2 regions of the Methylophilus sp. DMC14 genome follow, and region 1 is predicted to be linked to the other one. Evidence: predicted binding sites of a transcription regulator. Region 1 holds the regulator's gene; the other holds the start of a gene.
The links. The regulator FliA, encoded in region 1, starts transcription of late flagellar genes. The targets are predictions, from matches to a motif close to CTAAAGTTNNCNNAAANNNTGCCGATANNA.
Positions count from the first base shown of each region.

Region 1 (16,349 bases):
AGGCGCGTGTCAGCGACAGCACAGGCTCATCTTTAGTCTCGGCATCAGGATGCTGTACTTGTTGCATATACAAGGTATAGGCTTTAATGATGGCTTGGATGCCGTCTACCCCTGCGTAATCAACCATAAAGCGATAAATGTTGTAGAAAATAGAGGAGTGAATGTTTGGCTGCCAAGTCAAGAACCAGTCGGTAGAGAATGGCAACATGCCTTTTGGAGGAGAAACGCCTTTCATCTCTTTGTACAACTTGATCAGACGCTCACGTGACAATGTGGTTTGTGATTCGAGCAACTGCAGGCGGGCGCCCAGTTCGATCATTTGCATGGCCAGTTGAATTTGTTCTGCTTCGTTTACTACACTCTTCTTTTGCATGATATCCTCTTTTCTCTTTCTAATCGCCGTGTGGTTACAACTACGCTGGTTATACTGTGGAATCTGCGGCCTGGGCTGACATCAATACCGCGGTATGCAGATGGGCTTGGGCAGGGTCTTTGGCATAGCTGGTCAGCATTCCCAGGATTTCGCTATCATCAAAGCGGAAGCGGGTCAGCAGCATGTTGGTGTTACAGAGTTTGAGTAACTGCAGATTGGTCAAGTTTTCGAGCAGATCTGCAATTTCCTTGTTAATGCCAAGGCGGAAGATGGCAGTGGCTTTGTCAGCACGGATCAGTTGTTGCGCCAACATCAGGTAGTTCAGGTTGGCATCCTTGATTTCAGCGAGTAAATCGTTTTGCATGTTCATGATCTTTTCTCCGTTTTTTTGCGTAAATTTAAGTCCGCCTGAGCGTTAGGCGTACTTTGCGCGCAATCATGAACTGCAACAATCAGGGTTTGTCGGTTTATTTTGTAAGACAGACGAAAACAGCCGTGTAGGAGTTTGTCTTACAAACCCCTACACGGCATTATTCACTAACAATAATATCAATCACTTATCGCTCAAACCTAAAGTTGAGCTACAAGTTCGTTATGTGCAGTCTGTCAGCATTTTTTGATTTCCAATTCAAAAATTAATTCAAGTTTTCTTGTTGTATTCCGTAAACAATGACTTTTATTAGTTTTTAAGCCGCCTTCATGGTGGCCAGATACTTTTTCAGATATTCCGGTTAACGTCCCTACTTGATAAAACTTTAGGGTGCACAATCAAAAAAAATCCAAAAATTTTATAAGTCACTGTTTATTAATCAAAAATATTTTTAGCTTTTACACCCCTTAACAACAGGCAGGCAGCAACTGTGAGAAAGCGGTCAATTCGCCCTTTTATTCCCAACTTAGAAATACATTTATCTAGCCAATAATCACTCACAAGACACACGACATGGCGTGGTGTGCAAACCCGAAACGAGTGAAAGACATGGCAGCTGAAGACAGCGATATGGAAAAGACCGAAGACGCGTCCCCCAAGCGATTGGAGAAGGCACGCGAAGACGGCGATGTTCCCAGGTCGCGCGAATTGGCCTCTTGTGCGGTTTTGTTTACCAGCGGCATTGCCATCATGATGATGAGCAAGCCGATGGGTGAGGCCATGAAGGATGTATTGCGTCAGGGCCTGAGTCTGGACAGGGCCATGGCGTTTGAGCCGCAGCTGTTGATTGTGCATATGATCAAAGTGGTGGAACAGGCGATGTGGGCCTTTTTGCCACTGGCAGTCATTGTGGTTGCCGTAGCGATTGCTTCACCGATCTTGGTCGGTGGCTGGGTGATGTCGCAGAAATCGCTGGTGCCCAACTTTGGCAAACTCAACCCGATGAAAGGCTTGTCCAATCTGTTCTCCAAGAACTCGCTGGTGGAGTTGGTGAAGTCGATTGCAAAAACCATCCTGGTTGGTTCTGTCGGCTACACGCTGGTGAAAAAGGATTTGCAACCGATGTTGGGCTTGTCCAACATGCCGCTGGAATCAGGGATTAGCACTGTCAGCGAATTTATGGTGACCGGCTTTTTAACATTGGCTTCTGCGCTGGTCCTGATCGCCGTGATTGATGTGCCCTACCAGCTGTATCAATACGCGCAAAAACACAAAATGACCAAACAGGAACTCAAGGACGAATCCAAGGAGTCCGAAGGCAGCCCTGAAATTAAAGGCCGTATCCGTCAGCAGCAGCGTGAAATGGCGCGCAGAAGAATGATGAGTAATGTGCCCAAGGCAGACGTGGTGATTACTAACCCGACCCACTATGCCGTAGCGATCAGCTATAAAGAAGGTGAAAATGCAGCGCCTGTCGTCGTTGCCAAAGGCGTCGATGTACTTGCGCAAAAAATCAAGGAAATTGCTGCAGAACATAATGTGATGACGCTGGAATCCCCCAAACTGGCACGGGCCTTGTATGCCCATGCCGAGCTGGAGCGCGAGATTCCACAAACCTTGTATGCCGCGGTAGCGCAAATTTTGGCTTATGTGTTTCAACTGCGCGTGTTCAAGCAGCATGGCGGCGTCCGTCCGGTCATCCCAACTGATGTACCGGTCCAGGATGCACTGGATCCACATGCACTGGTAGCAGCGCCTGCCACGGCAACAGATATTGAATAAGCAAGACTGAGGAGTATTTAGATGAATAACTGGCAACAAATAATGGGGAAAATGGACGGCCGCAGCATCGCCGCCCCGCTCATTATTGTTTTGCTGCTGGCCATGATGATCTTGCCGTTACCGGCCATCATGCTCGATGTGTTTTTCACTTTTAATATTGCCTTGTCCATCCTGGTCTTGATGATCGGTCTGCAAACCACCAAGCCGCTGGACTTTATAGCCTTCCCGACCGTACTGCTGATGACCACCATGTTGCGCTTGTCGCTCAACGTGGCTTCGACCCGTATCGTGCTGACCGAGGGCCATGCCGGCCCTGATGCCGCCGGTAAAGTGATCGAGGCCTTTGGTCACTTTCTGATTGGCGGGAACTATGCGGTCGGTATCGTGGTGTTCGTCATCCTCACCATTATCAACTTTACCGTGATCACCAAAGGTGCGGGCCGGATTGCAGAAGTGGGTGCACGGTTTACCCTGGATGCGATGCCAGGCAAACAGATGGCGATTGACGCGGACCTGAACGCGGGCCTGATTGGCGAAGATGAAGCCCGCCGCCGCCGTAAAGAAGTCGGCCAGGAATCCGAATTCTATGGCGCGATGGATGGTGCCAGTAAGTATGTGCGCGGGGATGCGATCGCCGGGATCCTGATCATTATTATCAACATTGTCGGCGGGTTGATTGTCGGCATGGTGCAACATGACCTGAGCTTTGGCGACGCAGTGAAAAACTACACCTTGCTCGCGATTGGTGATGGCCTGGTCGCGCAAATCCCTTCGCTGGTGATTTCCATTGCGGCCGGTGTGGTGGTTTCACGTGTGGCCAACAATGAAGACATCGGCGGACAGCTGATTAGCCAACTGTTTGAAAATCCACGTGTGCTGACCATCACCGCCGGCATTATTGGCGGTATCGGCCTGATTCCAGGCATGCCTCACCTGGCCTTTATCGGGTTGGGGGGATTGTTGGGTGGTATTGCTTATTCAGTCAAACAAAAACAGGAAAAAGCCAAACAGCAGACGGTGATTGAACCACAACCAGATGATAAATTGGCCCCGGCCAGCGAGGCGGAAGAAGCCACCTGGAACGATGTGCTGCCAGTAGATACCATTGGCCTCGAAGTTGGCTACCGTTTGATCCCGCTGGTCGATAAAGGTCAAGGCGGTGAATTGCTCAAGCGTATCAAGGGCATCCGCAAAAAATTTGCCCAGGAGATTGGCTTCCTGGCGCCGACGGTTCATATCCGTGACAACCTGACGCTCAAACCGAACGCCTACCGCATCACCATGAAAGGCGTGGAAATGGCTACCGGGGAATCCAACTATCATCAAATGCTGGCGATTGATCCTGGTGCAGTCACCGGTGATCTCGAAGGCACGCGTACCACAGACCCAGCCTTTGGCTTACCCGCAGTGTGGATTGATCCCGAGCAGAAAGAATTCGCACAAAGTCTGGGCTATACCGTGGTAGATCCTGGCACCGTGATTGCCACCCATTTAAACCACATCATTTCACTCAATGCCGGTGAGCTGTTGGGCCGCCAGGAAGTCCAGCAATTGCTAGATCACATGAGCAAGGAATCCAGCAAGCTGATTGAGGAAATTGTGCCCAAGATCATCAGCTTGTCCACCTTGCAAAAGGTCTTGCAAAACCTGCTTAATGAGGGCGTGCATATCCGTGACATGCGCACGATTCTGGAAACGCTGGCAGACCATGCCCAGTATTCGCAAGATGCCAATGACCTGACCGCCATGGTCCGCATCAAGCTGGGGCGTGCAATTGTGCAGGACCTGTTCCCCTACAGCAACGAAATCACCGCCATGACCTTAGATGGTCAATTGGAAAAACTGTTGTTGCAAGCATTACAAAACAACCAGTCCAGCCAGGGCGTGATCGAGCCTGGCATTGCCGAAAGACTGTCACAAGAGACCGAAATGGCCGCCAGACAGCAAGAGCAGATGGGCTTGACACCAGTCCTGCTGGTGGCTGGCCCCCTCCGCCAGGCTTTATCCAGATTTTTAAGAAGGACCGTCCCGCACCTCAGAGTGTTATCCCATGATGAGTTGCCAGACAACAAATCGATTCGTGTCACCAGTTTAATTGGAGCGCAGTAATATGAACATCAGAAGATTTTTTGGCAAAAACGCACGTGAAGCCCTGGCTCAGGTCAAGCAGGCCTTGGGGGAAGATGCCATTATTGTTGCGAATCGCAGTGTCAACGGTGGGACTGAGATCATGGCCATGCTGGAGTCGGATGTCGATGCCAGTGCGAGCCAGCCAACTGCTGAGCAAGGCAGCGAGCAAACACGCAGCCTGCTTGATTTTGTGAATGCCAAAGAGCAACCCCGGCAAGCAACTCCAGTGCTGGCGCCGCGCGCCGTTCAGCCGCCGGCAGCCACGGTATCTGAAGAGGCCAGTGTCAACGAATCGGCCATCATGGACATGCTCAAGCAGCACAGTGAACAACAAGAGCATGCGTATCAGCTGGCAACACAAACGCTGGAAGAAAAAATGCAAGGCATGATGGTGGAAATGCGCCAGATGCGCAGCCACTTTGAAACCCAGATGAGTGCCATGACCTGGCAGCATCATTTACAACATAGCCCGGCCAAATCAAAAGTGCTGGGCACCCTGCTCGCTGCCAACTTCAGTGCGTCGCTTTCACGCCAGATTGCCGAAAAAATGCCGCAACACATTGATGTGAACAAGGCGCCAATGTGGGCCAAAGAAGTGATCAGCCGCAATTTGCACACGCTGGACGACGAAGATGCTTTGCTGGACCGTGGCGGTATCTATGCCTTGGTCGGCCCGACCGGGGTAGGCAAAACCACCACCACAGCCAAACTGGCGGCCCGCTATGTGATGAAACATGGCACCCAGAACCTGGGCTTGATCACCACGGACAGCTACCGGATTGGCGGCTACGAGCAATTACGCATTTACGGCAAGATTCTGGGCGTGATGGTACATGCGGTCAAAGATGAAGAAGACTTAAAAATAGCCTTAAACGAACTCAAGAACAAACATATGATTCTGGTGGATACCGTAGGCGTGAGCCAGCGTGACCAGGCGGTGACTGAGCAACTTTCCATGCTGAGCCGTGCCGACAGCCCGATACAGAAACTGTTGTGCCTGAATGCGACCTCAACCGGCGATACCTTAACTGATGTGATGCGTAGCTACAAAAAGCATGATATCGCTGGCTGTATCGTCACCAAACTCGACGAAGCGGCTGCGATTGGCAATGTACTGGACGTGTTGATTCGCGAACGCATGCGCCTGTTTTACACCACCAGCGGTCAGCGTGTGCCAGAGGATATCGAGGTTGCAGACAAGCAAGCCCTGGTCGAACGCGTGTTGACACCACACCAGGCCAGCCTGCCCTACCAGTATCTGGATGAAGAATTACCGCTGGTGATCTCCAGCATGATGCAAACCGCCAGCCAGGAGCAGCCACATGTTTAATTACCGTGACCAGGCGGACGGCTTGCGCCGTATCATGGCCAAAACCTCTGCCCGCATTATCAGTGTGATTGGGGCCAATGGCCAGCCAGTCAGCCAGTGGATGCGTCAACTGGCGACCAGCATGCTGACGCCAGAACAGCGTTTGTTGCTGGTGCACGCGCACCGCCAACCCGCGATGACACATTCCCTGCAAGGCATCGCCGTGCAACGCCAGGCCATCAAGCGGGGCATTTTCAAACACCCGCAAGGCTATGACCTGACCTGTTTGGGCGAAAATGACCTGTTAACCTCGCCTTTATCTCACGATTTAAAAACGCAACTCAACGGTATAGTGGAGCAACTTGCGTACGATTACGACACTGTGATGATTGAAGCACAACTGGATAGTCAAGACTACAGCCTGCTGCTGCCGGTAATTGCCGCGCATGAGCTGGTGATCCAAATGGATAGAAGCGACGCCGCCATTAAGTCGGCGTATGCGACCATCAAGCATATCAGCCAGCAACATGGGCAGATTCCGTTGGGCGTCGTCGTAACAGACGCTAACCATGATCAAGGCAATCAGTACTTTATGCGCCTGAACCAGGTGTGCAAACAATTTTTGGGCATCACGCTGGAGTTCATCGGTGCCATGCCTGCTGACACCAGTATGGCAGTCACTGATAACCCTGGCCGCGCGACCGCCGAAGTGAGCAAACAGCTTTCCAGCACACTGGCGTTTAAAACCGTCGCCCATCGTCTCGAACAACAACGGATTTCCATGCCATCCATGGCTGTTGCCTAAAGTCAAAAAGGAAAAACATGTATACCGCTAAAGGCACGACTCAAAATACCGATCAGATGCTCAAAATGCATAGCGGCCTGGTCAAGAAAATGGCTTATCAAATGAAGGCCAAGCTGCCCTCCTGCGTCGAGCTGGATGACCTGGTGCAAGCGGGCATGATCGGCCTGATGGACGCGATACAGCGTTACGAAGATACGCATGGGGCACAATTTGAAACCTATGCCTCTCAGCGCGTGCGTGGCGCCATGCTGGATGAATTGCGCGGTGCCGACTGGCTCCCGCGCGGCATCCGCAAAAACATGCGCGATATCGAGATGGCTGTGCAACAGCTGGAACAAAAACTGGGCCGCCCGCCTACCGAATCCGAAATCGCCAAGCATATGAATTTTAGCCTGGAAGACTACTATGACGTCTTGAGCGACTGCCAGGGTCACCAGCTGATTTATTACGAAGATTTTCAGGACGATGACGGTGGCGAGCACTTTCTGGATCGCTATGTGGACGATGATAGCAGCGACCCGGTGAAGGCCCTGCTCGAAAGCGACTTCCGCGAAGCCTTGATTGCCTCTATCGACAATTTGCCAGAGCGTGAAAAGATATTGATGGGCTTGTATTACGAGCAGGAACTTAACCTCAAGGAAATCGGCGCCATCATGAGTGTGTCCGAATCACGCGTTTGCCAGCTGCATAGCCAGGCGGTCGCCCGCTTGCGTGCCGCCATGCGTGAAAAAGCCTGGACCGGAGTTGCCTGATGGATTGGGGTAGCCTGGCCGGACTGCTGATTGCACTCGGCGGCCTGGTCCTTGGCCAAGTCATAGAAGGGGGCCACCTCAACTCCCTGATGCAACCTGCGGCCTTTGCGGTAGTCATGCTAGGCACGACTGGCGCAGTCTTGCTGCAAACCGAACTCAAAGTGTTTATCAAAGGCCTGCGCATGCTGAAGCTGGCCTTTGTGCACCCACAGGATGACCGTAAAAAACTCGCCGTTAAAATCAATCAATGGAGCCAGCAGGCGCGCAAAGAAAGCGTGCTGTCTCTGGAAAGCTACATCAAGCGTGAGCAGGATCCTTTTGTACGCAAGGGCTTGCAATTGCTGGTGGACGGCACCCCGCCTGACCGCATCCGCGAAGTCTGTGCCATTGATATATATTACTACGAAATGCAACAGCGCGAGGCTGTCAAAATCTGGTCAGCGGCAGGTGGCTATGCGCCCACCGTAGGCATTCTGGGTGCGGTGCTCGGCCTGATTCATGTCATGGAGAATCTGTCTGACCCAAGCAAGATTGGTAGTGGCATCGCAGTGGCCTTTGTTGCCACCATTTATGGTGTGGCGCTGGCCAACTTGGTGTTTTTACCCATCTCCAATAAACTCAAAGGCCATGTCCAGCATGAAATGTCCAGGCGCGAAATGCTGCTCAATGCCTGGGTCTCCATCGCACGGGGCGACAATCCAAAACTGGTCAGTGAACGGCTGGAATCTTATCTGCATTTGAGACAATCGTGATGTACAGACGCCACAAGCTCGAAGATGAAGAGGAAAGCCACGAACGGTGGCTCATTTCTTATGCAGACTTCATTACCCTGCTGTTTGCTTTTTTTGTGGTCATGTATGCCACCTCCAACATTAACCTGAATAAATACCGCGCCCTCTCCAGCTCGGTCGTCAATGCGTTTCAGGGGCAACCGGGGGCTGTCGGCCAGCCGCAGAATATGCCACAGGGCTTACAAACGCCTGGTTTGCCAGTTCCTGGCGCACAGAATCAAAATGGGCAAGTTCCAAGTGCGGTGATGAAGCCTTTGCCGCTCAGCTATCTATATCAGGAAAAAAAACTGCGTGATCAGGAGAAAATACGCGCCATGGCTCAGCAACTGGCCAACACTCTGGGGCAATGGATAGAGCAAAAACAGATCACGGTTTACCAGTCAGACTTGGGGGTGGAAATGGATATTTCCACCCATCTGCTGTTCCAGAACAACCAGGCGGCATATACACCCCAGGCCAGCCAGGTACTGCACATCATCAGCGCACAACTAAAAAATGAATACCGCACCCTCCAGGTTGAAGGGCATAGTGACAAGCACACCTTCAGTGGCATGGTTGACGCAGAAAGCAAGCGTTGGACATTGACGGCGACGCAGGCAGCACGCGTCGCGGCTACACTGGCCGCCGATGGCATCGCAGCCAAACGGCTTTCAGCCCTTGGCCTGGCAGAAACAAGGCCGCTCTCCAGCAGTGACAACAATCTGGCGCAATCGCTCAACAGCCGTATCACCCTGCGCATCCTCACCGCAGAGGCAGGTGAGCAACTCACCACCAATCTGGCGAACCGCCAGGAAGTCTCGCCAGCCGAGCCAGAAGCAACCGCAGAGATTCCACCGATGGCAACGCCAGCTACCTTGCCATCAGCAATGACAAACAAGCGCAACAGTCAGCCTTGACCTTGGCTGTGCGGCCGTAAAAGTTATTTTTTAAACCATCGCCTTTTAGGGCATCATTTCTAAACCAACGCTTGTTGCAACCAATCATTAAATGCGTCTATTGGCATGGGTTTACCAAACAGGTAACCCTGGTAGCGGCGGCAACCATTGTTTAGCAACAGTTCCAGTTGTTCTGGGGTTTCAACCCCTTCGGCAATCACGCCGAGGTACATGCTCTGCGCCATGGCAATAATGGTACGCACAATGGTGCGGTCATGACTATCGGTCACAATATCATTTACAAATGAGCGGTCTATCTTGAGTTGATACAGTGGCAATTTTTTAAGATATTGCAACGAAGAATAGCCGGTGCCAAAGTCGTCTAGGGAGAACTGGATGCCTGACTGGCTGAGCTCTGTCATGATGCGTACCGCATCGTCCACATTTTCCAAAAGCAGGCTTTCGGTTAACTCCAGACGCAAGGCATTGGGGTTGATTTGATGCCGCTGTAAACAGGCTTTGACCATGGCGGTGAAATTGGCCTGTCGGAACTGACGCGCGCTGATATTCACCGACAAACTGAGTTCACGTGTTTTTTGTGCCCGTTGCCAAACGGCAATTTGTGCACATGCCTGGTCGAGTACCCACATGCCGATTTCAACAATCAGGCCACTGCTCTCGGCCACCGCGATAAATTGCAGCGGTGAAGTGAGGCCTTGCGTGGGGTGTTGCCAACGCAGCAAGACCTCTGCGCCAAACGGCCGGCCGGTGTGGTCCACTTGCACCTGATAATAAACCCGCAACTGTTGCTGGACGATGGCTTCGCGCAGCTCGGCTTCCAGGCGCGCTTGCGTCGCAATCTCGGTCTGCATGCCAGGCTCATACAGACAGGCATGGTTGCGGCCAGACTGCTTCGCTTTGTGCAAAGCGATGTCCGCGGCTTTCACATAGTCCGTTTCATCCATGTCTGTCCCGCTAAAACTGCACAAACCCATGCTGGCGGTCACCGGCAGCTTGAGTCCTGCCACGTTAAACGGCCGTTGCAGGGTCTTGTGCAATTTGCGCTGCAAGGCCCAGACCTGTTGTACCGCCTTGTCTTTTTGAGTCGACAGTCCTGAAAGCAGAATCAGAAACTCATCGCCGCCCATACAGGCAATAAAATGCGGTTGTGCCGCCTTTTGCAGGCGCTGCGCCACTTGCTGCAACAGCGTATTGCCTGCATTGTGGCCATGGGCTTCATTCACCCATTTGAAATGGTCGAGGTCTATATAAATGAGACCGCCATGTTGCTCTGCGGCGGATTGATGACGCAAGGCATGCAATACTTCATACATTTTTTTGCGGTTAGGCAAGCCGCTCACCGGCTCAAGATAGGCCAGGGTTTGCATCGACTGCTGTGACAAATGGCGATCCACGACGATGCTGACCAGTCTGGCCGCCTGCCCGATCAGGGATTGCTCAGCGGCTGTAGGCAGTTGTACCTGACGCGAATACAAGGCAAACGCCCCGAGCACTTCCCCCGCAGCATTAAGAATAGGCTCTGCCCATCCACCCTGCACTCCCGAAGCCTGTGCTGCCGTTCGGTGGTACTGCCAGTAAGGATGGATCATGACATTTTCAACCATCACGCGCTGGCGCGTGGCGATCGCGGTGGCTAGAGAGCCGTTACCGGCCTCCAGCTTGAGCTGTTGCAAGGTTTGCAGTAGCGGAGATGGCAAACTGGGCGCGATCACGGTTTGTACACGTTGCCCCAGATCCTGCGTCAGCACGATGGCACAAAAGGTCTCGGGATGCAGCGCTTCGATCTCGCCAACAATCCAGGCCAGGATGTGTTCGGTGTCCTGTTCTTTAAGAATCAGCTCCAGCATAGAAAACTTGAAGCGATCATAGTCTCGCACTCGTTGTTTTTCTTGCTGGTAAAGCAAGGCAGCTTGATGCGTCTGACTCACATCCCGCACCAGCAGCAAACAACGTGGCTCGTTTTGCCCATGCAAAAAATAATGCACTCGACACTCTAGCCACTGCACTCCCAGCTGGTCGCAGGCAATCTGTATGCATTGTTGGGTGGTCTGATCAGTGGCGGGCGTTAACAGGGCTTTTATCAACGCATGACTTTCGGCGGGTAAGGCTTGCCAAAGGCCGTTGCTATTCAAGACTTGATGCGCTGGTGTAGTCGCAGCTGGCCCTTGCGCTAACACAGACAAACAATCACCGGCGGCATTGGTCTCAACCGCCAGGTAATACTGGGCCGGATCAAGCAAATCAGACCACTGTTCAAGAAGCACACACAGTGCAGGATTGGCCAATATTGAAGCACTTGGCTCAGAGATTACTGAAGACATCGCAAACTTTCACAACTGCAGTGCACAATCTCTGTCCCTCCAACGCAGGTAAATACGCTGGTCATGAGATGGCACACCCCCGAAGAATATTTTTAGAATAGCACTACCAATGGATGGCTGCGCATTATATTTACAATAATGTGTCCAAAAAGCAGTGCGATGTCAAGCACAGATACCTTAACACTTGTCTGGCTGCAAGCAAGTTCGCGGGTAGAAACAGTGCGCGACCATCCCCCTCCCCGGCCTCACTTTGGGGTAAATCCGGCGATTGGAGTTCGTCCCACGTAAGATGGCTTTGCATCATAAAAAATCAAAGAAAAATCGCCCAAATCTACTTTCTACTAAAGACAGGCAAACGCAAGAGCATGATCAAGCCAAACACCCCGCTGTAAATGATCGGTTCGGTCAGGTCTTTTTTGACCAGCCACCAGAAATGCAGCAAGGCCAAGACCGCAATCACATACACCAGTTGATGCAATGTTTTCCAGCGCTGTTTAAGGGCATGCATGGCTGCCTGGTTAGAAGTAGCCGCCAACGGCACAGTCAATAATAAAGCCAATGCCCCAACCAGCACATAGGGATGCTTGACGATATCTTTGACCATGTCCGACCAGTCGAACTGATAATCCAGCCAGACATAACTGGTCACATGCAAACTGGCATAGGCAAACATCCATAACCCTAACAGGCGCCGCACGGCGATCAACCAGCCTAGACGGGTGAGAGATTTAAGCGGTGTCACACTCAGTGACAGTAACAAAAATACCAGTGCCCACGTGCCGGTCGAACGCTCAATAAACTCAACCGGATTCGCCCCCAAGTCATTGGTAACCCCCAGATAGACCAGGCGCAGTATCGGCAGTAATGCGCCTAGCCAAACCAGCATCTTCACCCCCTTGATGCGGTCTTTCACTGAAAGAGAAGGCCATGTGAATAAAGGACTCATATTAGAAATTTTTCTTCAAATCCATCCCGGCATACAAGCTGGCGACTTCTTCATAACCATTAAACAGCTTGGTTTTCACGCGCCCGGCAAACAGTCCTGCGCCGATACGCTTCTCTGAGGACTGCGTCCAGCGTGGATGATCGACTTGAGGGTTTACGTTGGCGTAAAACCCGTATTCACGCTGACTCGCCCGCATCCAGGTTGTCGTTGGCATTTGCTCAACAAAGCGAATGGTAGAAATGGCTTTGGCCCCTTTAAACCCATACTTCCATGGCACCACCAGACGCACTGGTGCGCCGTTCTGATTTGGCAAGACCTTGCCATACAGTCCCACCGCCAGAATCGTCAGTGGTTGCATGGCCTCATCCATACGCAACCCCTCCACATAAGGCCAGTCCAGTATCGGCATGCGCGCGCCAGGCATATGCCGGGGGTCGTTATACGACACAAACTCAATATACTTTGCATTGCCGGTCGGTTGCGCCCAGTCAATCAGCGCCTTGAGTGGCAACCCTATCCATGGGATGACCATAGACCAGCCCTCGACACAGCGCATACGATAAATCCGCTCTTCCAGCGGTGCCAGCTTCATCAGTTGCTCAATGCCTATGGTTTTCGCTTGCTTGACCGCACCTTCTATCTTGATGGTCCATGGCGTCGGCTTGAACAGCACCGCCTCTCGCGCCGGGTCTTCTTTGCCGGTGCCAAACTCATAATAATTATTGTAATTGGTCACGTCCTGCAAAGCGGTCAGCGTCTCCTCCTTGCCATAGGCGGTTTTTTGGAACTCCAGCGTTTGCGCTGCCTGTGCCGTGGTCGGCAACCACAAACTGGCAGCGGCGACACCAGCAGCCTTGATCAAAGTCCGGCGTTGTTCAAACAGCGCTTGCGGCGTGATTTCTGAGGGTAAGATTCCGCTGGGGTTGCTGCGGTGAGGGTCAAATTGCATGTTGTTTCCTGTGTGGTGACAATTGTATGTTTGTCGCGTATGACAGGAAAACCTTACAGGGGATTCCAAATAAAAATAAATCTTTAACTGCCAGGGAAGTTTGACAGGGCTAAATGCGTCACTTGAGGCCCTTAACTGGGCCTCAAGCGCAAATCATCCAGTTTGATTGGGAATGCTTTACTTTGCCTGTGTCAACAAGGCGTCCAGTTCAGCATCTTTTAATTTGGCGGCAATGGTACGGGCTTGCTGCAGTAACTGTTGCGCAGCCGCATGATCCCCTTGTGCCTTTTTTGAAGCGGCCCATTGAATGGCGGTCTTGGCTTCATAAAATTCGCCGCCATTCTCATGCGCATAGTCCATCAAGCGCTGGTAGGTTTTGTCTGCCCCGACAAAGTCTTTTTTATCGGTAAACAATTGCCCCAAAGTCAGGCTGGCTTCAGCATATTGGTCAGGGGTGCCTGATTTGCGCAGCATCAGGACACCTTTGAGCTGATATTCAATCGCTTTTTCAGCCTGTTTTAACTGCTGATAGGTCATGGCTTCGTGGATATAGCTATCCGCGCGCTCGTCGTCGTTCAAGGAGAGCTTTTCGCCGGCTTCAAATGATTTGAGCGCGTCAGCATACTGCTCCATTTCAAAATAGGCTTCGCCGATGAGGTTGTGGGCAACGCGGGCATAGCGGCGCATGTTTTGCTGCTCGCTAAATTTCAATGCTTGCTGATAACTCTCCAGCGCTGCGGCATGCACTTTGGCTTCCAGCTGCGCATTGCCCAACAACATATGCGCCGCAATCAGATCCAGCCCTTCCGGCTTGAGGCTGAGTGCCTGTTTAAAGCTCTGCTGGGCGGCGGTGTTATCCCCTAAACCCGATTGCGCGCGGCCTTTGCAAAGCCAAAATTCAGCCTGTTTTGCATGCTGCTCCGCAAGTTTGACGGCTTCAGCGTATTGATGTTTTTGGACGGCAGTATCGCAGGCATCTAATGCAGCATCCTTAGCCATTGATTCATTGATAATCAATAGATTAACAGCCAAAATTAAAGTTAATTTTAAGTTCATATTCAGAATAAACTCGATTGTTTTGAGAGAGGTTCGATTGAATCAGAGGGCGTTTCCGTTGTCGTGTCATCTTCAGAAGCGGCCTGTAACATGAGGAGCAATGCAGCTTCATCCAGAATGGCGATATTCAGTTGCTGCGCTTTTTCAAGTTTGCTGCCCGCCTCTTCTCCGGCCACCACATAACTGGTTTTGGCCGAGACACTGCCGCTGACCTTACCGCCCGCGGCTTCAATCATCGCTTGGGCTTGGTCACGCTTGAGCGTAGGCAATGTGCCAGTCAGCACAAAGGTTTTGCCAGCAAACGGGGTCAAAGCGGCCTTTTTTTCAATGTCGGCCCAATGCACGCCTAAATCGCGCATGGCGGCGATCACTTCGCGGTTATGCGGTTCCTGAAAGAACTGATATGCAGCTTCCGCCACAATCGGCCCGACATCCTTGACTTGCGTGAGTGCGGCTACATCGGCCTGCATCAAGGCATCAAGATTACCAAAATGTTGTGCCAGGTCTTTTGCAGTGGCCTCACCCACATTGCGAATACCTAATGCATAAATAAATCTGGGCAAGGTCGTTTGCTTGCTTTTTTCAATGGCTACCAGCACATTTTGTGCAGATTTTTCTGCCATGCGTTCAAGGTCGCTGAGCATGGGCAGGGTCAAACGGTAAATATCATCCAGATGATGGACGAGTTCGCGTGCAACCAGCTGGTCAACCAGCTTCTCACCCAGGCCCTCAATATCCATGGCACGGCGAGAAGCAAAGTGTGTAATGGCCTGTTTACGCTGTGCCGGGCAGATCAATCCACCAGTACAGCGTGCTACTGCTTCATCCTGCGGACGGACCACATGCGAGCCACATTCCGGGCAGACGGCAGGCATTTCAAAGTGACGCGCATCTGTCGGGCGTAATTCTGTTTTTACCGAAACAACCTCTGGGATCACATCCCCTGCCCGCCTGACAATCACGGTGTCGCCGATCTGGATATCCTTGCGCCGTAATTCATCCTCGTTATGCAAGGTGGCATTCGTGACCGTCACGCCGCCTACAAATACGGGTTTCAATCTGGCAACAGGTGTGATTGCACCAGTACGACCCACCTGCACAGAAATATCTTCAACAATGGTTGTCGCCTCTTCGGCCGGAAACTTGTGTGCCACCGCCCAGCGCGGCGCACGCGAAACAAAGCCTAGGCTGGCCTGCAAGGCAAAGCCATTCACTTTGTAGACCACGCCATCAATGTCAAACGGTAACTGGTGCCGTTTTTCGCCAATCTCGGCATAGTATTCACGCAACCCCTGAGCGCCTATTTTCACCGCGCGCAAATCACTGACAGGAAAACGCAAGTCAGCCAGGTATTGCATGGCTTCAGAATGAGTATTTAATTCCGGCACGCCTATGCTGGCGCCCAGACCATAGGCAAAGAAATGTAGAGGGCGTTTGGCGGTAATGTGAGGATCCAGCTGGCGCAAGCTACCTGCTGCGGCATTGCGCGGGTTGGCAAACAGTTTGCCATTAGCAGCGGCCTGTTGCTGATTGAGCTTCTCGAAGTCTCTTTTCAACATCAAGACCTCGCCGCGCACCTCAAGTAAGGCTGGTGGCTGCGCAATATTCAAGCGGCTGGGAATGGCGCGTATGGTTTTGAGGTTATGGGTGACGTTCTCCCCCGTATACCCATCGCCACGGGTCGCGCCCTGCACAAATAGCCCGTGCTCATAGGTCAGGGTAATCGCCAGGCCATCAAATTTTGGCTCGACGGCATAGGCCACCACGGCCTCCCCGGTACCTTCACGCACTCGACGGTCAAATGCATCTAGCTCGTCGTCTGTAAAGGCATTATTCAGGGAAAGCATGGCTTGCCGGTGTTGCACGCTT
Region 1 is NZ_JBQUZA010000006.1:142,801-159,149, reverse strand. Features, by position in the region: gene flhC (flagellar transcriptional regulator FlhC) at 1-373, opposite strand, end outside; gene flhD (flagellar transcriptional regulator FlhD) at 423-743, opposite strand; gene flhB (flagellar biosynthesis protein FlhB) at 1,353-2,525, shown strand; gene flhA (flagellar biosynthesis protein FlhA) at 2,547-4,634, shown strand; gene flhF (flagellar biosynthesis protein FlhF) at 4,636-5,985, shown strand; gene ACT53C_RS12530 (MinD/ParA family ATP-binding protein) at 5,978-6,769, shown strand; gene ACT53C_RS12525 (RNA polymerase sigma factor FliA) at 6,787-7,521, shown strand; gene ACT53C_RS12520 (flagellar motor protein) at 7,521-8,273, shown strand; gene ACT53C_RS12515 (flagellar motor protein MotB) at 8,273-9,208, shown strand; gene ACT53C_RS12510 (putative bifunctional diguanylate cyclase/phosphodiesterase) at 9,268-11,529, opposite strand; gene ACT53C_RS12505 (protein-methionine-sulfoxide reductase heme-binding subunit MsrQ) at 11,861-12,475, opposite strand; gene msrP (protein-methionine-sulfoxide reductase catalytic subunit MsrP) at 12,477-13,424, opposite strand; gene ACT53C_RS12495 (tetratricopeptide repeat protein) at 13,602-14,423, opposite strand; gene ligA (NAD-dependent DNA ligase LigA) at 14,483-16,349, opposite strand, start outside.

Region 2 (16,349 bases), on a different contig from region 1:
AGCCACCTCGCCCAGCCTTGGCAGCTGCAATTTCAAATTACTAAACAAACTGTTTAAAGTCGGGTCTTCGCTAGACTGCTGGGAATTTTTGCGCTCACTGACCTGCCACTCCATCATCTGGCCGGGCCAGACTTCACCATGCCAAATCACACGCTGTTGTTCCAGCACCTGTAACTGTTGCGACACCATCTCCGGCGGTACAAAGTGAGGTTTGTTTTGCGGCTCTTGCAGTAGCTGATGCCAGGGCCGGGTGCCCAGCGTCGCCTCTTTCAGGTGAGACTCATAGAACAAGCCCGAACTATCCAGCGCATGCTTGAGATCTTGAGCTAGCACTTGCGGCTTTTGCGGGCTGTTGCTGACCACGGTTTGTGCCTGCAAGACGGCAGATTGCGACTGAAACGGGCTGGCATCCAGCCAGCGCTGTAGGTTTCTGGCGGGAGAACTTAACTCGACCAGACTCGATTGCCCGGCCGCATTCTGTACCAGACTTTGCATAGTAGCGGGGTTGTCTGCATGTGGCGTCTCTGCCAGCAACCCAGCTGTCGACAGCCGAGTCGTGCCCGCCGCGGAAGACTGCACACCCCAGCGCACTTGCGGATAGCCCTCGGCGTCTTTGCTCTGGCCTTGTGCCAGCCCCATAAACTGCATGTTCAGTGTTTGCTGTTGCGACAAGTAAGCGGGTAATTGCATCTGCACCACCATGGGTGGCTGGTTGGGTAGCTGGATTTGCACTTTAAAAGCAGCCAGGTCGGCATTGCCTGCGCCTTTTTGAGCGGTGTCTTTTTGCAAAATCAGTCCGGTAAACTGCATGCCTGGACGCATGCGTTCCCATAAAGGAGCTTCGGCCTGGGTACCTTCCACCGGCATGATGGAAGTGACCGCACGCAAGTTCTCAGTTTCACTGGTAATGAAACGTTGTGAGAGGACTTGCGGGATAGGAATCATCTAAATCACATCCGGTGGGGTGCGTGCATGTAGCTGCGCATCAAAAATCATATCGGTAATACGATGCATGACGGGATACAGCAAATTACGGATCTCGCCATCATCGGCCAAAATTTTCTGCACCAACTCCTGTTTGCGCAAATGCTGTGCCTGTGTCAATTGCTCAGATTGTAAACGCAGGGTTTGTTCCAGCGCTTTGATTACTTCAATCTTCAGCATATACGACTGCTCAAGCTCAGTGACCTTTTCCCAAGCATTTTGCTGGGCAGCGAGCAGCATCTGCTCCATGATTTTGGCAGCAGACTCATAAGTATTAATGAGTGCCTTGGACATATCATGCCCCGGCCATGGTGAGATGTTGATAAGCCATGGCCGTTTCTGCAACCTGTTGCTGTGCAAGGCGGCTCATCCCGGATTTTTCCAAGACTTCCCAGGCCCCTTTCAACTCCATCAGCAGTTGCTGGACCTCGCTCACTTTAGCACTGTCTTGCCGCAAACTCGCTTGCATGAGGGTCCGTATCATGTACTCATATAACTGGTCGAGATTAAGTGCAACCTCTCCGCCTGCGCGTTTGTTTAAACTGGCACGCAAACCTGAATCAATGATGGCAATGGCCTTGGAAATGTACTCGCCTTTTTGCGTAATATCCTTTTTCTGGATCGCTTGCTGTGCCCGGATGCACGCCGTCACTGCACCTTCATAGAGCATAATCGTCAGCTTGAGCGGACTGGCATCTACGACACCTGTTTCCAAACCTACTTTGGCGTAGGCATTAATGGCAGATTGTTTCGATCCAAACATCATGATTCTCCTGATAATATTCCGCAATTAGCTATTTTTACTTATAGCAGCCAGTTGTTGTGTGAGTGAGTTGCTCTGGTTTTGCATACTGCTCAGTAAAGCATCCAGTTGTGCATATTGAGAGCGATAACTTGCCTCTAGACTTGGCAGCTTAGCGCTTAAGTCATCTGCCTGTTTATTTAATGACTTGATTGAGGATTGTAAGCCGTCTGTTCTGGTCGCCAAGGCGGCATCTGAACTTAGCCAGCCATCAACCAGGCTACTCAACTCGCCGGCCAAGCCACGACTAAAGGTGACCGTACCACGGTCCCCTGTGGCAGAACCTAAAATAGTCAATTTAAGTCCTGCACTGTTCTGACCAAATGCGCCGGTCAAGGTATTGCCACTACCAATGGCATTGGCGCCATCAATCTGCCCTGCAACATCTTGCGAACTGCTAGCCGCTTGAGAGACATTGACAGCATAGGTACCAGAAACCGTGGTATCACCACTACTAACAAAACTCACCAACGGATCCGTTGTGCTGGCTGAGGGTGAAAAGATTTTGGCAATATCTGAAGGACTATTGGCTACCGCTTTCTGGAACTTGGTATCATCCAGAGTCATGACCCCGCCATCGCCTACAGTGACCCCAATGTCACTCAAGGTACGGTAGGTCCCAGCCGTGGGTGAAACGCGGGACATCATTAACCCAAGTTTTACTGTCACGTCACGGGCTACCGAGTCGCCAAGCAGGGGGCCGTTAGAGGAAGAGCCGCCATCTACAAACTTAGTCAGGTCACGCAGACTGCTATTGAGCTTGTTGTAAGCATCTACAAAACTCTGTACCGAGCTCTTGATCGTACTATTGTCTGTGGCGATCGTCATTGAGTTAGTGGTGCTGGTAACCGCCTTCAGGTTTAAAGTCACGCCCTGAATCACATCAGTAATGGTGTTACTCGCCTTGCTGATGTTCAAACCGTCCACTGTCAGCTGCGCATTTTGTGCAGATTGAAGCTCGCTCAGGTTTTTGCCACTGCCACTCGAAGCGGTCGGGTCATACGCAAACGTTGACAAGCCACTGCCATCTGTATTATTACCGTCATTATCATTGACATCAATTTTGAGGCTGTTGGCTGCACCGGTATCTGTGGAAGTAATCACAAGTCGGTTACCTGTACCGTCGTTAACAATAGAGGCCGTAACAGAAGCGTTTTGTGCGTTAATCGCATCACGGATCCCGGACAAGGTATTGTTACTACTGTCAATATTCACCGTGATCGCATTTTTACTACTGTTTGTGGTAAAAGAAGCCGCGGTATTACCGTTGGCAGGTGTATAAGTGCCAAAGGAAATTTTTAGACTTCCAGTCCCAAAAGTAGTACTAGCATCACTGTAGGCAGACGTGGTGATACGTTGTGAAGTCGCCAGCTGGCTCACCGAAATACTATGGTTGCCATTGGTCGCGGTACCATCTGAAGTCGCGCTAATACTGTTTGAATCGGTCAACGTAACGGATTGCGCATTAAACTTGCCAGGACTGGACAGGCTATCCAAAGCCGTTTGGAAGGTACTCAACCCGCTTTTCAAAGTACCGTAAGCAGAAAGTTTGGAGTTGTAAGAAGAGACTTGAGTCTGAATCTGGGTAATCGGCTGCTGAGCCACACTCATCAAGCTACTGACAATAGAGTCAATGGGTAATCCTGATTGCCCTACTGAGCTTACTAACGATGCCATAATCTAGTCTCCAAATACACTCACAATTGATCACACTGTCTGACGAATGACTAGCCCTCTTAATTTATCCAGCGTCTTGCTAATGGCAAGTACCTCCTCGTTAGGGATTTGCCTGAGCACCTTCTGCGTTTCGGTGTCGACCACTTTCACGACAATACGGTCTGTGTCATCATCAATCGAAAACTGTATGGTTTGCAGCGCAGGCGCCACATAGTCATTCAGTTTTTGTACTGCTCCTGTCAAAGTCGCCTTATCCAGCACTTCGGCAGGCTTTTGCTCACCACTGGCTTCTGCATATTTCACCAGCTTCAAGCTATTCACTGCGGGCACCCCTGTTACTGTGCGGTTACCGCCAACACCATCCATAGATTGAGTCATGATGCTGCTCCTCTGCTTAGCCTAAAATCCACAGAGGGATTCCCCTGTGGATATCATTCAAATGTCTTGAGAATTAACCTCTGAGCAAGCTCATGACACTGTTAGGCAACTGGTTAGCCTGAGCCAACATCGCAGTCCCTGCCTGTTGCAGAATCTGGTTACGTGTCATATTCGCGGTTTCTGCCGCAAAGTCTGCATCCGTAATCCGGGATTTCGCTGCAGAAATATTTTCCACATTCACTTGCAGGCTGCTTACCACCGCTTCAAAACGATTCTGGTACGCACCCAAGCTCGCACGTGAAGTGTTCACTGAATCCAGTTGCGCATCAATCGCTGTAATCGCGTTAGTCGCAGCTGAGGCACTTTGAACGTTACCAGTCAACGAAGCCGCAGACACTGCACTCACTTGCAGAGTATCTGCAGAGCCAGAACCAATCTGGAAAGTATAGCCAGAACCACCAAACACATTCAAACCGTTAAACTGTGTAGAAGTACTCAGGCGGGTTAATTCTGATGATAGTTGCTGGAATTCTGTATCCAGGTTAGCACGGTCACCAGAACCATAAGTACCGTTTGATGCTTGTACTGCCAGTTCACGCATACGTTGCAAAGCATCGGTGGCTTTAGACAAACCACCTTCTGTCACTTGCAGGTAAGAAATCGCATCGTTAGAGTTACGGATCGCGACGTTACTGCCGCGAATTTGTGAGTCCATACGAGTGGCAATCGCCATGCCCGCTGCGTCATCTTTAGCGCTATTGATGCGCAAGCCAGAAGACAAGCGTTGAATCGATTGATTCAGGCCGGCCTGTGAGGCATTCAAATTACGCTGTGCATTCAGGGATGCAATGTTGGTATTAATTACAGAAGCCATGTTAAATCTCCTTTAGAGTCGTATATCCAATGAGTGTCAAATCGGCATGTCATATCAACGTTGATTCACTGTATTGACTACGTGTTTGCTATTCAGCGTTGTTATTACTGTTATCGGCCTCATCTCAAATTTCTTTAATGCTGGATTTGAAATTTCTGTTTGGCAGACCATGCACTTGAAACTATTTACGACTCCTCTCGGAAAAACTTTAATATCAAACCATTATGCAAATTCAAGCCGTGCAACATTGCTACCATGCCAGTATCAGCATGGTTATCGCGTCAGCACGACTTGGCCTATTGTTGTGAGAAAAACTTCGAGTAATTTTCTTCAGTCCTGCAGACTCCATGAAATCATTTTGTGCTCACTACACTCAAGTGACTTAGCGATACACCAACGTGCCTACTTTACCGGAGTCCAGCCAGCATAATTTGGTAAAACAACGGCGTTTTTACCTGCTTATCTTCAAAGACACGTAGACTCTTGCTGATGAATGAAGTACTTTTGAAAGAAATAACCTGTGACGGTATGCTTTTCATTTCCCCAAGCTTGAAACATTGAATTCTGCCTTGTAGATCATAAAACAAAGGAAAGAGAAAGGACGGCAACGCCTGTCAGACGTCACAAGGATACATCAACAGATAAGCATGTCATGCGCATTTGGGACACGCCAGCGTATGTGTTTCATGCTTTTAGTTTATACGGCTACCCAGGCTGGGGAGCGAGACGCGGGATTAGAATGTTTGCGACTAAAAAGAAAAGCGAGCACCTGTTTTGACAAATGCTCGCCCTGGTTCGATCGACCGGAGAATACTTAACCTCTGAGCAAGCTCATGACACTGTTAGGCAACTGGTTAGCCTGAGCCAACATCGCAGTCCCTGCCTGTTGCAGAATCTGGTTACGTGTCATATTCGCGGTTTCTGCCGCAAAGTCTGCATCCGTAATCCGGGATTTCGCTGCAGAAATATTTTCCACATTCACTTGCAGGCTGCTTACCACCGCTTCAAAACGATTCTGGTACGCACCCAAGCTCGCACGTGAAGTGTTCACTGAATCCAGTTGCGCATCAATCGCTGTAATCGCGTTAGTCGCAGCTGAGGCACTTTGAACGTTACCAGTCAACGAAGCCGCAGACACTGCACTCACTTGCAGAGTATCTGCAGAGCCAGAACCAATCTGGAAAGTATAGCCAGAACCACCAAACACATTCAAACCGTTAAACTGTGTAGAAGTACTCAGGCGGGTTAATTCTGATGATAGTTGCTGGAATTCTGTATCCAGGTTAGCACGGTCACCAGAACCATAAGTACCGTTTGATGCTTGTACTGCCAGTTCACGCATACGTTGCAAAGCATCGGTGGCTTTAGACAAACCACCTTCTGTCACTTGCAGGTAAGAAATCGCATCGTTAGAGTTACGGATCGCGACGTTACTGCCGCGAATTTGTGAGTCCATACGAGTGGCAATCGCCATGCCCGCTGCGTCATCTTTAGCGCTATTGATGCGCAAGCCAGAAGACAAGCGTTGAATCGACTGATTCAAGCCGGCCTGTGAGGCATTCAAATTACGCTGTGCATTCAGAGATGCAATGTTGGTATTAATTACAGAAGCCATGTTTAGTCTCCTTCAGAGTCCTATTATGTAGTTAGTGTCAAAGCGGCATGTCATATCAACGTTGATTCACTGTTTAACTACGTGTTTGCTATTCAGCGTTGTTATTACTTTTATCGACTTCACCAGAAATTTCTTTAATGCTGAACTTTAAATTTCGGCTTGGTAGATCATGCACTTGACACTATTTACGACCCTACTCAGAAAAACTTTAAACGAGGCGATACGTGTACTTGCCTCATTACACTCTGAAAAATTGGTGTACCAACTCAATCCCTTGGTCGACAGCCGTGACTGAGAGGTGAGGGCCCATAGGTAAACTCAGTACTTGATTGGCATAGCGCTCGGCACAAGGAGAATGACCTGCTCGCCAACCGAGCACCTGATAGGACTGTTGGAAATATAGCGGGACGGGATAATGAATCAGGGTTTACACCCCATGCTTTGCAACCATGTTTGCAAAGCATTAAGAAGCACTGGGCCAGGCGTGTATTTCACTCATCCAGCGCGGCCAGTTTGACTGAAAGCAAGGCGGCTTGCAATGGATCCAGACGGCTATTCACGCCCGGTTCCAGATTATAATGTTTGACGACCGAGCCATCATTGCCAAGTATGCGTATACGCGGGGCGGGACGCTCATGCCGGATGGTGACTGCACCACCATCGCCCCAAGCCCCCAAATGCTTGCCTGAGTAAAGCCCTATGCGCGCCAATCCGTCGCCCCCTGACGGCGCTTGTGTAGCATCCAATAACACCAGCTAGCCATGCTGTTTAGCCAATTCACAAACGGCGTCCATCTCCGCCGGGTTACCATATAAATTGATTTTGGTTTTAGCTGTGATTTTTGCCTGAATGGCGGCAACATCAATATTGAACTGCCCGTCGGCAGGCTGAATAGGGACCACAGTTGCGCCGACCGCACTCCTAGTCAGGTCTCAACAAAATATAAGTATGAGAGGGGACGATCACTTCATCCCCTTCCCTCATCTCCAAGACGCACAAGGCCAAGGTCAGTGCATCGAGGACATTGCCGACGCCGACACAATGCGGTGGCCCGGTATACGCGGCAAACTGGGCTTCCAAGGCCTCCACGTCTGAGCCCCAATATACAGGCCAGAACGGGTAGCCTTTAACAGGGGTCGCACACGTCACCGCAAAGATTGCAGCATGCTGCTTAACTATATCGCATCTGGCAATCGCATCTGGAAACTTTAAAAGTTGAAAAAACAAAACCAGTTTTACCGGCCTATCTTAAGTGATGGAGGTCTGATGCGTACATGGGTTAACCAAGAATGAGGAAGTCGCGAGCCTTTGCCTAGACAAAAGCCCACGACCTGTAACAAGTACAACAAGAAAACTGCTGAAAGACTACCCTTTAATCAGCGACATGACGCTGTTCGGCAACTGGTTGGCCTGGGCCAGCATCGCCGTGCCTGCTTGTTGCAGAATCTGGTTACGGGTCATCTTCGCTGTTTCTGCCGCGAAGTCCGCATCCATAATCCTGGATTTCGCTGCTGACACATTTTCGGTATTGACTTGCAAGCTGCTGATGACGGCTTGAAAACGGTTTTGGTACGCACCCAAGCTCGCACGGGATGTGTTCACTGCATCCAGTTGCGCATCAATCGCGGTAATCGCTGCCGTCGCACCCGCTGCAGTTGAAACGTTACCGCTCAAGGTCGCTGCTGTGACTGCACTTACTTGCAAGGTATCTGCAGAACCAGAACCAATCTGGAAAGTATAGCCAGAACCACCAAATACGTTCAAACCGTTAAACTGAGTAGAAGTACTCAAGCGGGCTAATTCCTGCGTCAACTGCTGGAATTCTGTATCCAAGTTGGCCCGGTCGCCAGAGCCGTAGCTACCGTTGGCTGCCTGAACCGCCAGTTCCCGCATCCGTTGTAGGGCATCAGTGGCTTTAGACAATCCACCTTCCGTTACTTGCAGGTAGGAAATCGCATCGTTCGAGTTGCGGATCGCTACATCGTTACCACGGATCTGGGAATCCATACGCGTTGCAATCGCCAAGCCTGCAGCGTCGTCTTTAGCACTATTTACGCGCAAGCCTGAAGACAAGCGTTCAATAGATTGATTCAGACCGGCTTGAGATGCATTTAAATTGCGCTGGGCATTTAATGATGAAATATTGGTATTAATGACTGCAGCCATGTTAAGTCTCCTTAATGTACAAAAATATAGAGCTTCATGCTAAGTCTTAATGTCACACTCAAGCTCTTCAATCTGTATTAAATTAATCTGATTTCGCATGTTCTTACTAAAGTTCAGCAAACGCTGACCGTAATAGTAAGAACGTTGCGTCAAGTTTAGAATCACTTTATCGCAGCCCCTACCAATTGATTTCAGCAAATAGAAAGCGGTTTTGCCGCCATTTCTACAAATACGTCTGTCTACTGATTAAGAGACAAAAAGGTTCCCGGCCCGCTACACCGCCTTAAGAAGGCACAGTTTGCTTACATGCATGCAAATTAACCCATAAATACACGTATATTCGCCTTAATAAAGCGCGTTTGAGTCCGATATAAATACAGAGAATACGCTCAATGAATGCGAAGGAGGATTTTCATGCAATCGTTTCTGGATTTGAATCAACTGACCAAAGGAATGCATCACTTTCAAGATGCAAAACCTTTCCGCCATGCCGTCATCGATCACTTCCTGAATCCTGAATTGGTGACAAGGATTGCATGTGAATTTCCCGAGTATGATTATGCTCGCTGGTTTCACTACCAAAACGAGATTGAAGACAAAAAAGCATTGAATGACTGGAATGCCTTTCCACCCCTAACCTATGCCCTATTCCAGGCACTTAACTCCGCACCCATGATAAACAAACTGTCAGAAATCGTTGGCACCCAGTTATATGCAGACAACGGTTTGCACGGTGGTGGCTGGCATATTCACGGCACTGGCGGTAATTTGAACCCACACTTGGATTATTCCATTCATCCAAAATTGGGTTTGCAGCGCAAAATCAATATCATTATTTATGTCTCAGAACAACTCAAGCCATATCATGGTGGGCATTTGGGGTTATGGAGTCACGACGCAGAGCAAGACCAGCCTGGCGAACTGATGAAAGAAATTTGCCCAAAATTTAACCGCGCCGTGATTTTTGATACGACTCAGAACTCTTGGCACGGCATGAGCCGCCCACTAACCCAGCCTTATGGGATCTATCGTAAGAGCCTGGCGGTGTACTATTTATGCGAGCCACCTATAGACGCAGACCCAAGGGGACGCGCTTTATTTGCGCCACGCGAAGAACAAAGGGATAACGCGGAGATTGCCGAATTAATCAAGATGCGTGCGGGAGTCAATACGTCTAGGTATGTATACAAAAAGAATACACAGCCAGTTCCTGCCGTGATGGATACGGTGCGGATTGAATCGCTTTGAGTGACCCATCATCGCGAACAATCAAATGCGCATTAAACAAAAACTGCGGGGCATGACACAACACACACATTGCCCTATGATTAAGTTTGGCTTGACAGCCAGCCTGCGATAAGAAAAGATTTGTCACTTTTAACTTCTGGTTGTGAGCACACATGAAAGCGGTAATTTTGGCAGGGGGTTTCGGTACCAGGATCAGCGAAGAATCACACCTGAAACCCAAACCGATGATAGAGGTCGGCGGTAAACCGATTTTATGGCACATCATGAAACATTATTCTTTTTATGGGATTAATGAATTCATTATTTGCCTGGGTTACCGCGGCTATTTCATCAAAGAGTATTTTGCCAACTATTTTTTGCATATGTCGGATGTCACGTTTGATATTCAAAAGAACGAAATTCAGGTGCATGACAACAAATCTGAACCATGGCGTGTCACCCTGATCGACACTGGCATGCATACCAATACGGGTGGACGTCTGAAGCGGGTCAAGCAATTTATTGGCGATGAAGACTTCTGCTTCACTTATGGCGATGGCCTGAGTGATATCAACATACAGCAATTGGTGGCCTTTCATCAACAAAGCGGCAAATTGGCGACCATGACCGCCGTCCAACCTCCGGGCAGATTCGGAGCGGTTGCCATTGATGACCAACAGATTGTCAGACGATTTCAAGAAAAGCCTGAAGGAGATGGTGGCTGGATTAATGGCGGCTTTTTTGTGTTATCGCCTGCGGTGCTTGATTATGTTGAAAGCGACGAAACCGCTTGGGAAAGAGAGCCTCTGGAGAAACTCTCGAGCCAGGAGCAATTGCAAGCATGGCTGCACCATGGTTTTTGGCAGCCGATGGATACCATGCGCGATAAAGCATACCTTGAACAATTGTGCTTAGATAACCGCGCCCCCTGGAAAGCCTGGGAACAATCAGCATGACCCCTGAGTTTTGGCAAGGCAAGCGCGTTTTTATCACCGGCCACACCGGATTCAAGGGCGCATGGCTAACGACCTGGCTGCATACCTTAGGCGCACAGGTCACCGGATACGCCCTGCCTCCGCCTACGCAACCCAGCTTGTTTGCGTTAACTAAGCTACAGCAAGATATCACCCATATTGAAGGAGATATTCGCGACCTCTCTGCGCTCACCTTGGCTATTCAGAACAGCCAGCCTGACATCGTTTTTCACCTGGCCGCCCAAAGCCTGGTTCGGCCTTCTTACCAAGCGCCGGTCGACACTTATGCAACCAATGTCATGGGTACCGTGCATATCCTCGAAGCCATACGCCAAACGCCGACCATTCAAGTGGCGGTGATGGTCACCAGTGATAAATGCTATGAAAATAAAGAGCAAATCTGGGGCTATCGTGAGCAAGACAGTATGGGAGGCAATGATCCTTACAGCAATAGCAAGGGCTGCGCAGAACTGGTCACACATGCCTACCGCACGTCTTTTATGGATCATGAGCATGCCACGGCAATTGCTTCTGCCAGAGCTGGCAATGTCATTGGCGGCGGCGACTGGGCACAGGATCGACTGATTCCTGATATTATTCAATCTCTAATGAAACAAAGCCGCGTGACATTACGCTTTCCGAATGCCATTCGCCCTTGGCAGCATGTATTGGAACCGCTTTCGGGCTATTTGCTACTGGCGGAACGTTTATTCAGCGCCGGCAAACAATATGCAGAAGGCTGGAATTTTGGCCCGGGCGAAGAAGATGCTTTAACAGTAGAATGGATCACCCATGCATTGTTTAAAGCATGGGGAGCGCCCCTGGACTTTATGATTGAAAACTCACATCTGCATGAAGCTGGCTTACTTAAGCTGGATTGCACAAAAGCGCGGTCGCGTTTGAACTGGCAGCCTCAATGGACGGCAACTACGGCCATTCAGCAAGTCAGTGATTGGTACAAAGCGTATATTGCGGGCCAGGATATGCTGGCATTCACTCGCCAACAGATTCTACAATATCAACAAACGCTGGTAGCAAACCAGCAGCTCCATTTTCGAGCCCCTCATTAGGAACAAGGTTTGAGTACGCAACAAGAAATACGACAACAGATTGCAACGCTGGTAGAGGCGTATGCTCAAATTCAATATACCAAGCAGCCTTTTGTTGGCGGCGAATCCGTCATTCCGCCCTCTGGAAAAGTGTTGGATGCAGACGAATTAAAATTCATGGTAGAAGCTTCGCTCGATGGCTGGCTGACCACTGGACGTTTTAATGCTGCATTTGAACAACGCCTTGCCGAATATCTGGGCGTCAAATTTGCATTGACGACCAACTCTGGTTCCTCTGCCAATCTACTGGCTTTTTCGGCACTCACGTCATCCCGGCTGGGCGAGCGTGCGATTCAACCCGGCGATGAGGTAATCGGCGTGGCGGCAGGGTTTCCAACTACAGTGAACCCCATTCTGCAATATGGCGCAGTCCCTGTGTTTGTCGATATTGATTTAGCGACCCACAACATAGATGTCACTCAGCTGGAAGCAGCGATCAGCCCTAAAACAAAGGCCATCATGTTGGCACACTCACTGGGCAACCCATTTAACTTGAAAGTCGTACTGGAAATCTGCAAAAAATATCAGCTGTGGCTGATTGAGGATAACTGCGATGCGCTAGGTTCGCGCTACCAAGGGCAATTAACAGGCACGTTTGGGGATATAGGCACGCTCAGTTTTTATCCGGCGCATCATATCACCATGGGAGAAGGTGGTGCAGTATTTACTAATCATCCTGAGCTCAAGAAAATCATCGAAAGTTTTCGTGACTGGGGGCGCGACTGTTATTGTGCTCCAGGTAAAGACAATACTTGCCAAAAGCGCTTTTGCTGGAAACTGGGCCAACTCCCTGAAGGATATGACCACAAGTACACTTATTCCCACTTAGGTTACAACCTGAAAATTACCGATATACAGGCGGCGTGTGGCTTAGCCCAACTGGATAAACTAGATGGGTTTATACAAGCCAGAAAAGCGAATTTTGCGTACTTATCTGAGCGCCTGTCCTCTTGTGCCGAATTTCTCACCTTACCAGAGGCCACTGCCGACAGTGACCCTTCCTGGTTCGGCTTTCTGCTTACACTCAAGCCTGAAGCTGGTATCCGTCGTGTAGACATGCTGAACTATCTGGACCAGCATAAAATAGGGACGCGCCTGCTTTTTGCCGGTAACCTGACGCGGCAACCATACATGGCAGGTCGCCAGTACCGCATCAGCGGCGATTTGCACATCACTGACCTGGTCATGAACCAGAGCTTCTGGATAGGCGTCTACCCTGGGCTGACCGGACAGATGCTGGATTATGCCTGTACGCAAATCGAAACCTATTTGGGATTGCATTTTGATTAACTGTCAGAGTCAGATAAATGGCCAGATGCAAAATGACCGGATGAAGCAGCGCTTAGACATTTAGGCGATTTTTCGATATATTCGGACGCAACACTTTATCCCGCACGCGAGCAACCAAGGATTAACAGCATGATTTCCCATATTCCCACCCGGTTAGTGATTCTGGAAATGGCCAATAACCATATGGGCGATGTAAACCATGGCATTGCATTGATCCAAGCGTTTGCCCGGGTTTGTAAGCCCTTTCCATTCAAATTTGCTTTCAAACTGCAATATCGTGATCTGGATACCTTTATCCACCCACAAATGCAAGGTCGCGATGACATCAAATATATTAAGCGCTTCTCAGAAACGCGTTTGACTCGACAAGATTTCGACCGCCTGATCGAAGAAATCCGTGCCAATGGCTTTCTGGCGATGTCTACCCCCTTTGATGAAACTTCAGTTGACCTGATCGAAGCACAACAACTGGATATCATAAAAATCGCTAGCTGTTCCTTTACTGACTGGCCACTAATAGAGCGCATTGCACAGACAAACCAACCCATCATCGCCTCCACGGCAGGTGCGAGCTTGGATCAGATAGACCGCGTGGTCAGCTTTTTAACGCATCGCAAAAAGCAATTCGCAATCATGCATTGTGTGGGAGAGTATCCCACCCCAGACTCTCATATGCATTTGTCGCAAGTGGACGTGCTCAAAGAGCGGCTCAGAACGCGCTATCCCGAAATCAACATCGGTTTTTCTACCCATGAATCTCCAGAGAATCTCGATATTGTCAAAATGGCGGTGGCCAAAGGCGTGGGTATTTTTGAAAAACATGTAGGCCTCGCCACTGACAAATATAGCCTAAACGCCTACTCTGCCGCCCCAGAACAACTGGAGGCCTGGTTGCAGGCCATGCAATATGCCATCACCGTATGTGGGGAAAGCCAGCAAAAGCGTCCCATCAATGCACAAGAAGCCGCCAGCTTGCGTAGCCTGCAACGCGGTGTATTTGCCAAACGCGACATCCCTGCAGGACAAGTGCTCAGCAACGCCGATATCTACTTTGCTTTTCCACCAGAAGAGGGCCAGTTGACTGCCAATGATTGGTCAAAATATGCGCGCTTTAGCACCAGCTCCGCTATCGCCAAAGATGCAGCCATCACACCCAAAAACACAGAGGCAAGCGATACGCGCCAAACCATACTCGACATCATCAAAAACGTGAATGAATTCCTGAAGCAAAGCAAGGTCGTCGTGCCAGGGAGTGCAGATCTGGAAATTTCACACCACTATGGCTTAGAGCAATTTAGTAAAACCGGCCTGACACTGATTAATGTCATCAACCGCGACTACTGCAAAAAGTTACTGGTCACGTTGCCTGGACAGAGCCACCCTGAACAATACCACCAGCACAAAGAAGAAACCTTTCATGTCTTGTATGGTGAGGTCAAACTTACCCTCAATAATATATGCCATTTACTCACCCCAGGTGACGTTGTCACGATTGAACCTGGAACACGCCATGCTTGGACCAGTGACACCGGCGCTGTCATAGAAGAAATATCGACCACACATATCGTCAATGACTCCTACTATACCGACCCCCAAATCATGGCGAACAAAACTCGAAAAACGGCGCTCACCTACTGGCTGGATAAGTAACGCCACCCTCCTAAGAAAGAATAGTCATGCCTAGCCAGATTCGCGTTGCCGATTTTATCGCTCACTTTATCGCCGACTGCGGTGTAAACCATGTATTCATGTTACCCGGCGGAGGGGCCATGCATCTCAATGACGGCCTGGCGCAATGCTCGCGTTTAACTGCAGTGGCCTGCTTGCATGAACAGGCCGCAGCAATTGCCGCCGAAGCATACGCCCGCATTAATGAAAATATCGGCGTCGCGATGGTCACCACTGGCCCAGGAGCAACCAATGCCATCACGGCAGTCACTGGGGCATGGATAGAATCGGTGCCTATGATGGTGATTTCCGGCCAGGTAAAACGCGCCGACATGCTGCGCGGTGCACCGTTACGGCAAAAAGGTGTGCAAGAAGTCGACATTATTAGCATGGTCAAAAGCGTGACCAAATATGCGGTCACAGTTGAAAACCCAGCTGAAATCAAGCAAATCATGCAAGAAGCCTATTACCGTGCCCGCGAAGGCCGCGCTGGCCCGGTATGGATTGATGTGCCGCTGGATGTACAAGCGAGCCCGATTCAGCCTGAAACTTTGGCAGCATTTACGCCACCAGCCCTCCAAGCAAATCTGGACCTCAGCACGCAGATTTCCCAATTGAAGGCACTATTGCAACAAGCGCAACGCCCAGTATTAATGGCAGGTCACGGCATCCGGCTGGCTGGTGCTGCAAAACTGTTCCAGCAAGTGGTCGAACAACTGGGCATCCCTGTGGTGGCCACCTGGAACGCCATGGATTTGTTGCCGTATGAGCACGATTTATTTATCGGGCGTCCTGGTGTGGTCGCGCTACGTGCCCCCAACTTTGCCGTACAAAACTGCGACCTACTCATCAGCATAGGCAGTCGACTGGATAATATTATTACCGCCTATAACCCACGAGGCTTTGCACGAGCCGCAAGCAAAGTAGTGGTAGATGTCGATGCCAACGAAATTGAAAAGCTGGACATGGATGTAGCGTTGCCCATCGTCGCCGATGCTCACACCTTTTTGCAGCAACTGGCCACAAGTGGATTACATACACTGGATTGCCATGACTGGCGCCAGCACTGCTTATCATGGAAACAACGCTACCCAGTCAACGATGGTGCTGGTTTTGGCACACCGACACAAATTAGCCACTACCATTTTGTTGATACGCTCTCAGACGTCGCCAAGCCCGACACCCTGATTAGCACGGGGAGCTCTGGACTAGCCGTTGAAGCGTTTTACACCGTGTTCCGTAACAAGCCAGGTCAACGGATATTCTTAACCTCTGGCCTAGGCTCCATGGGCTATGGCCTGCCTGCGGCCATCGGCGCCTGTTTCGCCAATGGCTTAAAAACCATGCTAGCCATCGAAAGCGACGGTAGCTTACAACTTAATCTTCAAGAGTTAGCGACCGTGCGTGCGTTCAATCTGCCCATGTGCATCCTAATTATGAATAACGGCGGTTACTGCTCTATTCGCAACACACAGCGCAATTACTTTAACGAGCGCTACATAGGCACAGGACCAGAAGCTGGCTTGTGGCTACCAGACCTGGCAAAAATTGCCGAAACCTATGAATTACCGTTTATGAGAATTGA
Region 2 is NZ_JBQUZA010000004.1:232,163-248,511, forward strand. Features, by position in the region: gene fliK (flagellar hook-length control protein FliK) at 1-945, opposite strand, end outside; gene ACT53C_RS10185 (flagellar protein FliT) at 946-1,278, opposite strand; gene fliS (flagellar export chaperone FliS) at 1,280-1,750, opposite strand; gene fliD (flagellar filament capping protein FliD) at 1,775-3,463, opposite strand; gene ACT53C_RS10200 (flagellar protein FlaG) at 3,494-3,841, opposite strand; gene ACT53C_RS10205 (flagellin N-terminal helical domain-containing protein) at 3,915-4,715, opposite strand; gene ACT53C_RS10210 (flagellin N-terminal helical domain-containing protein) at 5,530-6,330, opposite strand; gene ACT53C_RS10215 (DegT/DnrJ/EryC1/StrS family aminotransferase) at 6,569-6,754, opposite strand; partial or broken gene ACT53C_RS10220 (DegT/DnrJ/EryC1/StrS family aminotransferase) at 6,822-7,259, opposite strand; gene ACT53C_RS10225 (DegT/DnrJ/EryC1/StrS family aminotransferase) at 7,252-7,479, opposite strand; gene ACT53C_RS10230 (flagellin N-terminal helical domain-containing protein) at 7,696-8,496, opposite strand; gene ACT53C_RS10235 (2OG-Fe(II) oxygenase) at 8,911-9,744, shown strand; gene rfbF (glucose-1-phosphate cytidylyltransferase) at 9,897-10,679, shown strand; gene rfbG (CDP-glucose 4,6-dehydratase) at 10,676-11,767, shown strand; gene rfbH (lipopolysaccharide biosynthesis protein RfbH) at 11,777-13,096, shown strand; gene ACT53C_RS10255 (N-acetylneuraminate synthase family protein) at 13,226-14,746, shown strand; gene ACT53C_RS10260 (thiamine pyrophosphate-binding protein) at 14,773-16,349, shown strand, end outside.
Region 2: the regulator FliA is predicted to act here: its motif matches at 4,824-4,853, upstream of ACT53C_RS10205 (flagellin N-terminal helical domain-containing protein).